2 regions of the Pantoea sp. S-LA4 genome follow, and region 2 is predicted to be linked to the other one. Evidence: predicted binding sites of a transcription regulator. Region 2 holds the regulator's gene; the other holds the start of a gene.

Region 1 (5,868 bases), 230 kb from region 2:
GTAGCGATGGTAGTAGCGCCGCAACAGATTACGCGCCACCTGCAGGCGGTAGTCAGCGCTGGCGCGGAAATCGGAGAGCGGCTGGAAATCTTCCGCCAGCGCGGCGGCCGCGCGTGACACCGTCACGGCGTTAAAGGGTTGATCCAGCAAGGCCTGTTCGCAGTGCGTTGCCCGTTTCGGCGTCGCGGCCATGCCGCCAAAAGCGATGCGCGCCGCGCGTACCTGACCCTGCTCAATCTCCAGGTTAAAGGCCGCAAACACCGCTGAAATATCATCATCCAGCCGCTTAGAGACTTTCCAGGCCACAAAGTCAGGTGACACCGTCACTTTATCGATACGTATCGCCCGGATAAACTCGCCCGGCAACAGTCTGGTCTGCCGGTAACCGGTGAAAAACTGGTCCAGCGGCAGCAGCCGTTGCTGCTCGCCCTGCTGCAGCAGCAGAGTGGCGTTCAGCGCCAGCAGCATCGGTGAGGCATCGCCAATCGGCGAGGCGTTGGCGATATTGCCGCCCAGCGTACCCTGCAGCCGGATCTGTAACGACGCGAAACGTTGCAGCATTTCGCTGATGCCCGGAATCCGGTCGGTCAGAAATTCGGCAACCTGCTGCAGAGAGGCGCTGGCACCGAGCAGATAGTGATCGTCAAATTCGCTGCACACTTTCAGCGCCGCAACCTGCTCCAGCGCGATCAGCACCGGTATGCGCTGATGCTGCTGGGTGATGGTGAGGCTCAGATCGGTGCCACCGGCAATCAGCCGCGCCTCAGGATGTTCCAGATAGATCTGCGCCAGCTGGGCCGGGGTTTTAGGCAGATAACAGTGCCGCCCGTCGCCGCTGAGCTGCTGCATCTCCTGATTCGCCAGCGCCGCCAGCCGTTGCGCCACGCTGGCCGCATGGTGATCGAACGGGTCGCTGACCGGCTGTGAACAGAGCTGCTGCGCGGCCACCATGATTGGCCGGTAACCGGTACAGCGACAGAGATTGCCCGCCAGCGCACTCTCCGCCTGATGGCGATCCCAGCCGCTGACCGATTTTTGCAGACTGAACAGCGACATCACAAAGCCGGGCGTGCAGAAGCCGCATTGCGAGCCGTGGCAATCCACCATCGCCTGCTGCGCCGGATGCAGAGCACCGCCGTGACGCAGATCCTCGACGGTGATCAGCTGCTTGCCCTGTAGCGTGGAGACCAGCGTCAGACAGCTATTGACCGTTTCATAATGCATCGCGCCATTGACCGCTTTACCGAGCGTGACGCTACAGGCACCGCAGTCACCTGAGGCGCAGCCCTCTTTGGTACCGGTGCGGCGCAGATGACCGCGCAGATAGTTAAGTATCGTCAGATTCGGATCTAACGCTTCTTCGGTAACTAATTGATTATTTAACAGGAACTGGATCATGCCGCTTGCTCTCCCGCATCGCGCTGCCATACCGGACGCCCGTTGACCCAGGTCTGGGCGATATTGCGGTCATCGCCGAGCGTCATCAGAACAAACAGTTTTTCCCAGATATCTTTGCTGTTGCCGATACGCAAAGTCTGTAAGGCGGAAACTGCCGGATCGAGCACCACAAAATCCGCCTCTTTACCCGGATTGAAATTGCCAATGGCGTGATCGAGATCCAGCGCCCGCGCGCCGCCCAGCGTGGCGTGATAAAAGGCTTCGGCGGCGCTCAGCTTATACTGCTGCAGCTGGCCCACTTTGTAGGCTTCGCCCAGCGTTTGCAGCATGCTGAAGGTGGTGCCGGCGCCCACATCGGTGCCAATACCGACTTTAACGCCCTGCTGCCAGCTGCGTTTAAGGTTAAACAGCCCGCTGCCAAGAAACAGGTTTGAGGTCGGGCAGAAAGCGATGGTGGAATCGGTGTCGTGCAGGCATTGCCATTCGCCGTCGTCGAGATGGACGCAGTGAGCAAACACGCTGCGACGCCCGGTGAGCTGATAGTGATGGTAGACATCAAGGTAGCCGGCGCGCTCCGGGAACAGCTGCTTCACCCAGGCGACCTCCTGCGGATTTTCGCTCAGATGAGTATGCAGCCAGGTATCCGGGAACTCCTGCCGCAGTTGCTGCACTTTTTCCAGCAGCTGTGGCGAGGAGGTCGGGGCGAAACGCGGCGTCAGCGCGTAGCTCAGTCGTCCGCGCTGGTGCCAGCGCTCAATCAGCGCGCGGGTCTGCTGATAACTCTGTTCCGGGGTTTCGGTCAGATTGTCAGGCGCGTTACGATCCATCATCACTTTGCCGGCAATCAGCCGCATGTTCAGCGCTTCCGCCGCGCTGAACAGCGCCTCAACCGACTGGGGATGCACGGTGCCAAACACCAGCGCGCTGGTGGTGCCATTCGACAGCAGCTGATGCAGGAAAAAGGCCGACATCCGGGCCGCGTGGTCCGGACAGTGATACTGCGCCTCCACCGGAAACGTATAGTGGTTGAGCCACTCCAGCAGCTGTTCGCCGAACGCGCCGATCATTTCGGTCTGCGGATAGTGAATGTGGGTATCGACGAAGCCCGGTACGATCAGCTTGCCGCGCAGGTCAATGATCGGCTGACCCGCCAGTGCGGCGCTGCACGCCTCCCACGGCGCTAACCCCACCACGCGTCCGTCGCGCAGCCGCAGCACGCCATCCTCCAGATAGCGCGCGGCAGAGAGCAGCCCGTCGGGCTGGTCCGCCACCGAGGTGAAGTCAAAAAAACTGGCGCGTATCGCCGTATCTGTCGCTGGTGACATGACTTTTCCTTTCTGAAAGCACTGCGGCCTTCTTTTCATTATGCAGATGATTGCCTTAATACCCTGTTGCAACTGCCGTGCCAGATTGTAATCACCACTTTTACTTTTACTATCAAATAGTTAAGTAAAATCTTGCTTGTTGCGCAACTGATGCAGGGCAATAGGGCCCCGCAACCGATTGCCTGGCAGTCGCAATCGGTTGCCTGGCAAGCTCGTCACGAATCGGGTGGGTTTAAGCGGCTGAATGCGCGCCTGCTCTGCCCCGTTTGTGTGCAGTGCGCCCCAAAACAGCGCAGCTGACGGGCCGGTAAAATGCCTTTACAACCCGATCGGTTTTTCGGCGGGCGCAAGCGGAAATGAAATGCTATGGTGAAGCCATCGACTCTGAAAATGGCATAAGGAACAGTGAGATGATTATTTTTGTCACCGGCGCGACCGCCGGTTTTGGTGAAAGCATCACCCGTCGCTTTATCGCAAATGGTCACAAAGTGATTGCCAGCGGACGGCGTGCCGAGCGGCTGAAAGCGCTGAAAGATGAGCTGGGCGAGCATCTTTATACCGTGCAGCTTGATGTGCGGAACCGCGCGGCAATTGAAGAGGCGGTGAATCAGCTGCCTGCCGACTGGCGTGACATCGACGTGCTGGTGAATAACGCCGGTCTGGCGCTGGGGATTGAGCCCGCGCACCGCGCCAACGTCGAAGACTGGGAAAACATGATCGACACCAACACCAAAGGGCTGGTCTATATGACGCGCGCCCTGCTACCGCAGATGGTGGAGCGTAACGTCGGCCATGTGATCAATATCGGTTCAATCGCCGGTAGCTGGCCTTATGCCGGTGGCAACGTCTATGGCGCGACCAAAGCCTTTGTGCGTCAGTTCAGCCTGAATCTGCGTACCGATCTGCACGGCACGGCGCTGCGCGTCACCGACATCGAGCCGGGACTGGTCGGCGGCACCGAGTTCTCTAACGTGCGCTTCAAGGGCGACGATGATAAAGCGGGCCAGGTCTATGAAGGCGCCACCGCTTTAACGCCGGAAGATGTCACCGAAGCGGTCTACTGGGTCGCCACGCTGCCTAAGCATGTCAACATCAATACCCTTGAGATGATGCCCGTCAGCCAGACGCTGGCCGGTCTCAAGGTGCACAAGCCGTAACCCTCAGGGCCAGCCGCACCGGCTGGCCCTATCCGCGTCCCCAGCCCAGCACGATAATCAGCATACCGATAAAGGCGACGATCGCCCCGCTCCAGTCCCAGGCGCTGAGTTTCACCCCATCGACCACCCGTAACCACAGCAGTGCAGTCAGCACGTAAACCCCGCCATAGGCGGCATACACCCGTCCGCTGGCCGCGGGATGCAGCGTTAACAGCCAGACAAACAGCGCCAGGCTGGCGGCGGCGGGCAGCAGCAGCCAGACGGAGCCGCCCTTTTTCAGCCACAGCCACGGCAGGAAGCAGCCGATGATTTCCGCCAGCGCGGTGATAAAAAACAGCACGGCGGTTTTGATCAGCATCCCGACCTCTCATAAACGTAAACAAACCACTCACGGCTGGTGAGCAAAGAAACGGCGATGATATACTAAGGCTACCCGCGGCAACAGCCGTTCCCATTGGTGATGTCTGCGTTAACTGAAGGAAAGCGCAATGAAAAAATTTATCCCGGTCCTGTTGGTGAGCCTGCTGTCAGCGGCAGCATTCAATGCCAGCGCTACCACCAATCGCCTGATCATTGAAGATGGCAGCAGCGCCGCCAGTAATGAAGCGGCGCGTCAGGATAAAGAGCAGTGGAATGACACGCGGATGCTGCGTAACAAAGTGAACAGCCGCGTTGAGAAGGAGTTTGATAAGACCGATCGTGCTTTTGATACCCGCGATAAGTGTGAGCAGAGCCTGAATCTCAACGCCTACTGGGAGCCGAATACCCTGCGTTGTCTGGATCGCCGCTCCGGCCGACCGATTGCACCCTGATTTTCAGCTATAGTAATGACGGACAACTAACATAAGGAATACGTGATGAAGCTACAGAGGGTTTTGTTAACCGCGACGTTGTTTGCGCTGCCGGTACTGGCACAGGCATCCTGTGAATCGGTAAAAACCGAGATCAGCCAGAAAATTATTCAGAACGGTGTGCCCGAATCGGGTTTTAGTCTCGACATCGTCGCCAACGATCAGGTTGATCAGGCTGGCGGTCAGGTGGTGGGACATTGTGAGAACGACACACAAAAGATTGTTTATAAGCGCATGGGGCGTGACGATGACGCCAGCGTGCCAGACAGTGCCGGCAGTTCACAGGACGCGCCCGCACAGTAAATTGCCAGGGCGACGACCTGTCGCCCTGCTCCGCTATTCTGCATGTTCCGGCCGCTGACGCGGCATCATCCACGCCACGCCCAGCGCAAACAGCGCTATCACCAGTGCCACCACAAACACCCAATGCAGTGAGCTCGCAATCGCCTGCACCATCTGCTGTAGCGTCTCCGGGGCCAGCTGACGCCGACTCTCATCCGCCATAATCTGCTGCACCGGGTCCTGCGCCTGCGGCAGTCGCCACTGCAGATTGAGGTTCAGCACCGCGCCCATGATGGCGGTGCCAATCGCCGAACCCATCATCCGGCTGAACATAATCGAGGCGGTACAGATGCCGCGAATCTGGTAATCCGCCTGATTCTGTACCGATACCAGAAAGGTGGTGCTGGTCATGCCCATACCGGTACCGATGACAAACGCGGTAAAGCCCGCCTGATACAACGAACTGTCAGGCTGCAACAGCAGCAGTAATCCACTGCCGGTAATCAGCAACAGCGCGCCCAGTTGTGCGGTGAAACGGTATGAGGTGCGCAGCATCAGACGGCCGCTCAGGGTACTGGCCAGCGGCCAGCCAATCGACATCATCGCCAGCGCACTGCCCGCCTGCAGTGGCGAACCGCCGCCGATACCCTGAATCCAGGTCGGCAGAAAAGCGCTGATCCCCATCATGGCGGCCCCGATGATCAGGTTGCCGGCGTTACCGGCAATAATCAGCCGGCTGCGCCAGATAATCAGTGGGAACAACGGTGCGTCAGCCTGCTGCTCGTGGCGCTTGAGCCGCCAGCCAGCAAACAGGGAAAACAGCAGGAACGGGATCAGCCAGTAGCCCAGCTGTTC
Region 2 (5,868 bases):
GACAACCATTCGGGAAAATATATTTATCGATCCAGGGATCAACATTCATATCGGTTTTAATCGCACCGATAGTATGCAGCAGGAAAATACCGTCTGGCTTTAAATTACGGTCCACGACATCGAAATAGGTGGCGTAATTTTTCGGTCCGACATGTTCAAACATGCCGACCGAGACAATACGGTCAAACTGCTCATTCAGGTCGCGATAATCCTGCAATAAAATAGTGACGTCTAAACCTTCACAACGCTGTTGTGCCAGCTTCTGCTGTTCGGCGGAAATGGTAACGCCGTGAACTTTCACGCCATAATGACGGGCGGCAAATTCGGCCAGTCCTCCCCAGCCGCAGCCAATATCCAGCAGCGACATGCCAGGCTCCAGCCCTAATTTACGGCAGATCATATCCAGCTTCGCTTCCTGCGCAGCGGCCAGCGTCGTGGCCTCTTTCCAGTAGCCGCAGGAGTACTGCATATAGGGATCAAGCATCAGAGAAAACAAATCGTTTCCTAAATCGTAATGCTCTTTACCGACAATCCAGGCGCGTTTTTTCGACTGGAGATTAGTTAAGCGCGCCGCGGCAATACGCAGCGTATCTTTAAAGTGATGAGGGAGTTGCTGATCCAGTTTATGTTTGAGTACGTGGTGGAAAAATATATCCAGCCGATCGCATTCCCACCAGCCATCCATATAACTCTCGCCCAGACCCAGCGATCCTTCCTGCAGGACACGTTTAAAGAAGTCAGGATTTTTCACCTGAATATCCCAGCTCCGTGAGCCATTAATTTCGATATCCGCTTTTTCCAGCAATTCGTGAACGATGCGATACCAATGGTTTTCTTCGAGGCTCACTTCTTCTACATACGATGAACTCATAGCTTCTCCACCACCTGTCCAATCTTAACCTGAAAAAGAATAGTCAATTTCTTCAGGAATTGAGAAAAGTCACGGATGACTCCGTAAACCAGAGATCTGGCGTGATACAGAGGATTGAAACGGTTCAAAAGCATCAGGCACGGTAACAGTAACGCGCGCGCAGACGCCATCCCGGCAACCCGGTTGCCAATCAGTTTGTTACGTTATTATGTTGTTGATTTGTAGCAGAATTATTGACCCGAATGAGTATATTCTCACGCGGGTCAATATTCAATGACTTATTGTTAGGTTGCTAACTAAAAATCATTGCCTCAGTGATTATCCTGGCAGGCGGTCGTGGGGGTGGCAACATCAGATTGTGCGTTTGTCACCCGCTGCAGCGCGAAGCCGAGCAGGGCGAGCAGAATGGTCAGGGCCATTATCAGGGTTGTGGTCAGCAGTGGCTGGGTTAATCCGGCGGAGACGGCCAGGCTGGCGGCAAAGCATAATCCCAGCTGTAGCGTATTCTGCAGCGCAGCGGCTTTACCGGTCGCATCCGGGAAAGGCATCAGTGCGGCGGAGACCACAATCGGATAGATAGCACCGTTAGCCAGCGCCATGCCGCAGAACGGCAGCAGCAGGCTCAGCAGCGTACTGTGGCCGGAGAGTGCGACGGCAAACAGCGCCAGGATGCTCAGACTGTAGACCGCCAGCAGCCACGGCAGCAGCTGCGCCCCTTTAAAACGGTTAAGCAGGGCACGGCAGCCGAAGCCACCAATCAGGAAGGCAACCGTCTGCGGCAGATAACTCAGACCAATATCGGCGGGCGACAGGCCCAGATCGGCCAGAATAAAGGGTGAGCCGGTCAGCCAGGCGAAAAAGCTGGCGGAACAGGCGGAATAAATCAGTACGTTACCACTGTAAACCCGGGATTTAAGCAGGGTAAAAAAGCCCGGATTTGCGCCCTGGTTGCCCGTTGCTTTGCGGCCCGACGGCAGGCGCAGCGTCGTGAGGATCAAGGCCAGCGCAATCAGCGTCAGCACCAGGAAGATCGAACGCCAGTGGAAATGACCAATCAGCCACGCGCCTAATAGCGGTGCCAGGGCTGGCGAAAGCGCCACCAGCGGCATGATGGTGGCAAACACCTTATTAGCACGTGCGGCCGGATAGCGATCGACCACCAGCGCCTGCCAGCTGACAGCGGCCGCACAGACGCCAATCGCCTGAACAAAGCGCAGCGCCAGCATCAGAAAAATATCCTCTACCCACAGCATACCGGCACAGCCGACGGCGAACAGCGCCAGTCCAGCCAGCAGCACCGGCTTACGCCCGATGCGATCGGAGAGCGGACCCCAGAACAGCTGGCCGCAGGCAAAACCGGCCAGGAACAGGCTCATGCTGGCACTGATCAGGCCTGGCGAGGTATTGAAAGTTTGCTGCATCGCGCCAAACGCGGGCAGGTACATATCGGTGGCTAAAAAGCCCAGCATGCTCAGCAGAGCGAGATAAGGCATAAATCCTTTTGACGGTGACATCTGATTCTCATTTTGCAGGTTGAACGCGGCAGAGTGTAAAAGGTGCGTTTGCCGCTGTGAAACGCTAATATTTGCCGATTGCTGTTAAAAAATTTGAAGGCAGAATATGTGGTCAGAATATGCGTTAGAAGTGGTGGATGCCGTGGCGCGCGGTGGCAGCTTCAGCGCGGCGGCGCAGGAGCTGCATCGGGTGCCGTCGGCTATCAGCTACACGGTGCGCCAGCTGGAGACCTGGCTGGCGGTTCCGCTGTTTGAACGTCAGCATCGTGAGGTGGTATTAACCCCTGCGGGAGAGCATTTTGTCCGGGAAGGGCGCAGCGTCATCAAAAAAATGCTCGCCACCCGCCGCCAGTGTCAGCAGCTGGCCAACGGCTGGCGCGGGCAGTTAAGTATTGCGGTGGACTGTATCGTCAAGCCGCAGCGTACCCGACAATTAGTGAAGGATTTTTACCGGCACTTTCCTGACATGGAGTTGCACATCAGTTATGAAGTGTTCAACGGCGTCTGGGATGCGCTGGCGGATGGCCGGGTGGAGGTTGCTATCGGCGCGACTCAGGCGATCCCGGTCGGCGGCCGCTTTGCCTTTCGCGATATGGGGACGCTCAACTGGCGCTGCGTGGTCGCGAACCACCATCCGCTGACGGAAGTGAGCCAGATAGATGACGATACCCTGCGCAGCTGGCCGTCGCTGGTTCTGGAAGATACTTCGCGCGCGCTGCCACGCCGGATGACGTGGACGCTCGACAACCAGCGTCGGCTGGTGGTGCCGGAATGGCAGACCGGGCTGGATTGCGTACTGGCGGGATTGTGCGTGGCGATGGTGCCTGGTCATCTGGCCCGGCCGTTGCTGGACAGCGGCGCGCTGGTGGAGCTGACCCTGCCGGTGGCTTTTCCGGAGAGTCCCTGTTGTGTCAGCTGGGCGGAAGATCGCGCATCACCGGCGACCGGCTGGTTACTCAGCTATCTGGGTGATGCGCAAACGCTTAATCAGGAGTGGTTAAGCGAAGATTAACGGCGGTAGTCGCGGAACGGACCATCAGCTACGGAACGACGTTCAATCAGGGTTGGATGCACTTCGATGGTCTGAGAAATCTCACGTTTGCTGGTGATGCGATCCAGCAACATCTCCAGCGCTTTCTCACCCAGCTGCGCTTTCGGCTGATGAACGGTGGTCAGCGCCGGCGCGAAGTAGCGCGCGTTGCGCACATTGTCATAGCCGATCACCGAAATGTCCTGCGGCACGCGCAATCCCATCTCATCGGCGGCGCAAATCGCCCCCATCGCCATGATATCGCCACCACAGAACACCGCGGTCGGGCGCTGTTTCTGCGACAGGATCTGCTGCATTGCCTGATAGCCCGATTCAGGTTCAAAGTCACCCTGGACAATCCACTCGGCACGCGGCTGAATACCCGCTTCTTCCAGCGCCTTCAGGAAGCCGGCGTGACGTCCGCCTCCGGTGTTGCGCTCCATCTGGCCGGGGATGGCGCCAATCTCGCGATGGCCACGCTCAATCAGATAACGCCCGGCGAGATAACCGCCCTGAAACGCATTGTCCAGCACCGTGTCGGTAAAGTCGGCGCGGGATTCGCCCCAGTCCATTACCACCATCGGGATGTTACGGTTCTCTTCCAGCATTTTCAGCAGATCGTCCGGATACTCAGAGCACATCACCAGCAGCCCATCGACGCGCTTTTGCGCCATCATGCTGAGATAGGCGCGCTGCTTCTGCAGATCATTGTGCGCATTACCCAGAATCAGGGTATAGCCTTTGTCGAAACAGTGGTTTTCCACTGCTTCAATAATTTCAGCAAAGTAGGGCGCTTCGCTGGAAGTCGCCAGCAGGCCCAGCGTTTTGGTGTGATTCACCTTCAGGCTGCGCGCCACGGCGCTGGGCGAATAGTGCAGTTCCTGAATCGCCTGCCAGACGGCGTTGCGCGTCTCTTCAGCGACAAAACGCGTTTTATTGATGACGTGCGAAACGGTGGTCGTTGAGACGCCGGCGCGTTTTGCCACATCTTTAATTGTTGCCATTAAAATCGGACTCCAGGGCTTATCTAACGCAATGATAAGCATAATGTTAAACGTTTGCGTCTGCTCAGGGTTTTCTGCGCAATTATGCAGGTTTTCTGACCGGTAAACAGGGCGACTGGCGGGTAATGAGCGCCTGAAAAGAGAGCAAACGGAACCGGGGCTGCGCGCGTTGCGCAACAAAGGCAGGATTCTAACAAGGCTGGGCGGATAAAACGAGATTTTTACCCGGTCCTGTGGGAAAATGGCTTAACCCCACAAAAATTGTGACTAAGGAGAGTTAAATGAGTACCGATTTGAAACTGGCGCTGATGACTACCGTCGGCTGCCTGCTGATGATTGTCGCTTTTAGCTTCACCGCGATTCTGCACTGATCGAAAAAGCCGGGCATGGCCCGGCTTTTTGCTGTCTGGCGATCGCTCAACGGCTGCGTTAGCGAATGGTCTTTGGCGTCATGACCCGACGCGCACCAATATAGTGGCGCTGCCAGTAGTCTTCACCCAGCGCACTGATCTGAATATCTTTGCCGGTACGCGGTGACTGAATGAATTTGCCGTTGCCGAGATAAACCCCAACGTGATCGGCGGTGCCGCGGCCATTGATGCGGAAAAAGACTAAATCGCCTTTCTCCAGTGACTCACGTTTAACCGGCGCGGCGTCGCGCAGATGGAACATCTCATTGGCGGTGCGCGGGATCTTGAACTTGACCAAATCTTTATAGGCGTACCAGACCAGGCCGCTGCAATCAAAACCGGTATGCGGTGAGGTGCCACCCCATTGATAAGGTTTGCCCAACTGGCCCATCAGCTTGGTCATCGCCGTTTCGCGCGCTTTCTGGTAACGCTGACGATGTGACTTGCTCATTTTAATGGTGCCGGTGTCACTGCTGCTGGCGTCAACGGTTTTAAGCGAACGCTGGTGGCCGTAGCGTTTTTTACTGGCCGTTTTCAGGGAGGTTTTACTTTTCTTAGCGGGAAGATGGCTGGCGGTGAGTTCGCTTTTTTTCTGTTTTTTGACTTTGAGCTTCTGAACCGGACTGACGCGTGTTTTCTTTGCCGCCGTTTTCAGCGGGCGACGCTTGCGGCGCTCATCTTCGCGCGCACTCTTTTTCTCTGCTTTATGCGAACTGACATTCACCGGCGCCTGCGGTGAGGCAGAAGCGATGTTAAAGAACAGTTGCGCAAAGGCAAGAATGAAAAGCGTAATGATTAAACGCATAGTCCGGTTTTAGTTAAGTTGTCAGGGCCACTACGCACCGCGACAAAGTTGGGAATAATCTGATCCAGGATCAGCGCCGATGCCATTCTAGTCCAGTTCGTTTGAAAACAGTAACGCCTTTTTTTATTAATCTTTCGGCCTCACGCAATTGCGTTGAAAATGAACATTTTCAGCGTCTTATATCGGCAAAACTATTGCAAATTATTAATATGTTACTGGCCGTTAATAACCGGG

What was found. The regulator PurR, encoded in region 2, represses purine synthesis genes. The targets are predictions, from matches to a motif close to CANGCAAACGTTTGCNTG.
Region 1: guaD (guanine deaminase) is a predicted target of PurR. The motif match lies at 2,912-2,929, and genes of this name have one in related genera.

The regions. Positions count from the first base shown of each region.
Region 1 is NZ_JBTLRC010000002.1:1,727,101-1,732,968, forward strand. Features, by position in the region: gene xdhA (xanthine dehydrogenase small subunit) at 1-1,398, opposite strand, end outside; gene guaD (guanine deaminase) at 1,395-2,723, opposite strand; gene ydfG (bifunctional NADP-dependent 3-hydroxy acid dehydrogenase/3-hydroxypropionate dehydrogenase YdfG) at 3,134-3,880, shown strand; gene ACX3P5_RS08960 (YnfA family protein) at 3,909-4,235, opposite strand; gene ACX3P5_RS08965 (DUF1283 family protein) at 4,369-4,692, shown strand; gene ACX3P5_RS08970 (DUF1161 domain-containing protein) at 4,738-5,034, shown strand; gene ACX3P5_RS08975 (MDR family MFS transporter) at 5,068-5,868, opposite strand, start outside.
Region 2 is NZ_JBTLRC010000002.1:1,492,359-1,498,226, forward strand. Features, by position in the region: gene cfa (cyclopropane fatty acyl phospholipid synthase) at 1-871, opposite strand, end outside; gene punC (purine nucleoside transporter PunC) at 1,183-2,385, opposite strand; gene punR (DNA-binding transcriptional activator PunR) at 2,492-3,397, shown strand; gene purR (HTH-type transcriptional repressor PurR) at 3,394-4,419, opposite strand; gene cydH (cytochrome bd-I oxidase subunit CydH) at 4,701-4,790, shown strand; gene ACX3P5_RS07850 (C40 family peptidase) at 4,849-5,634, opposite strand.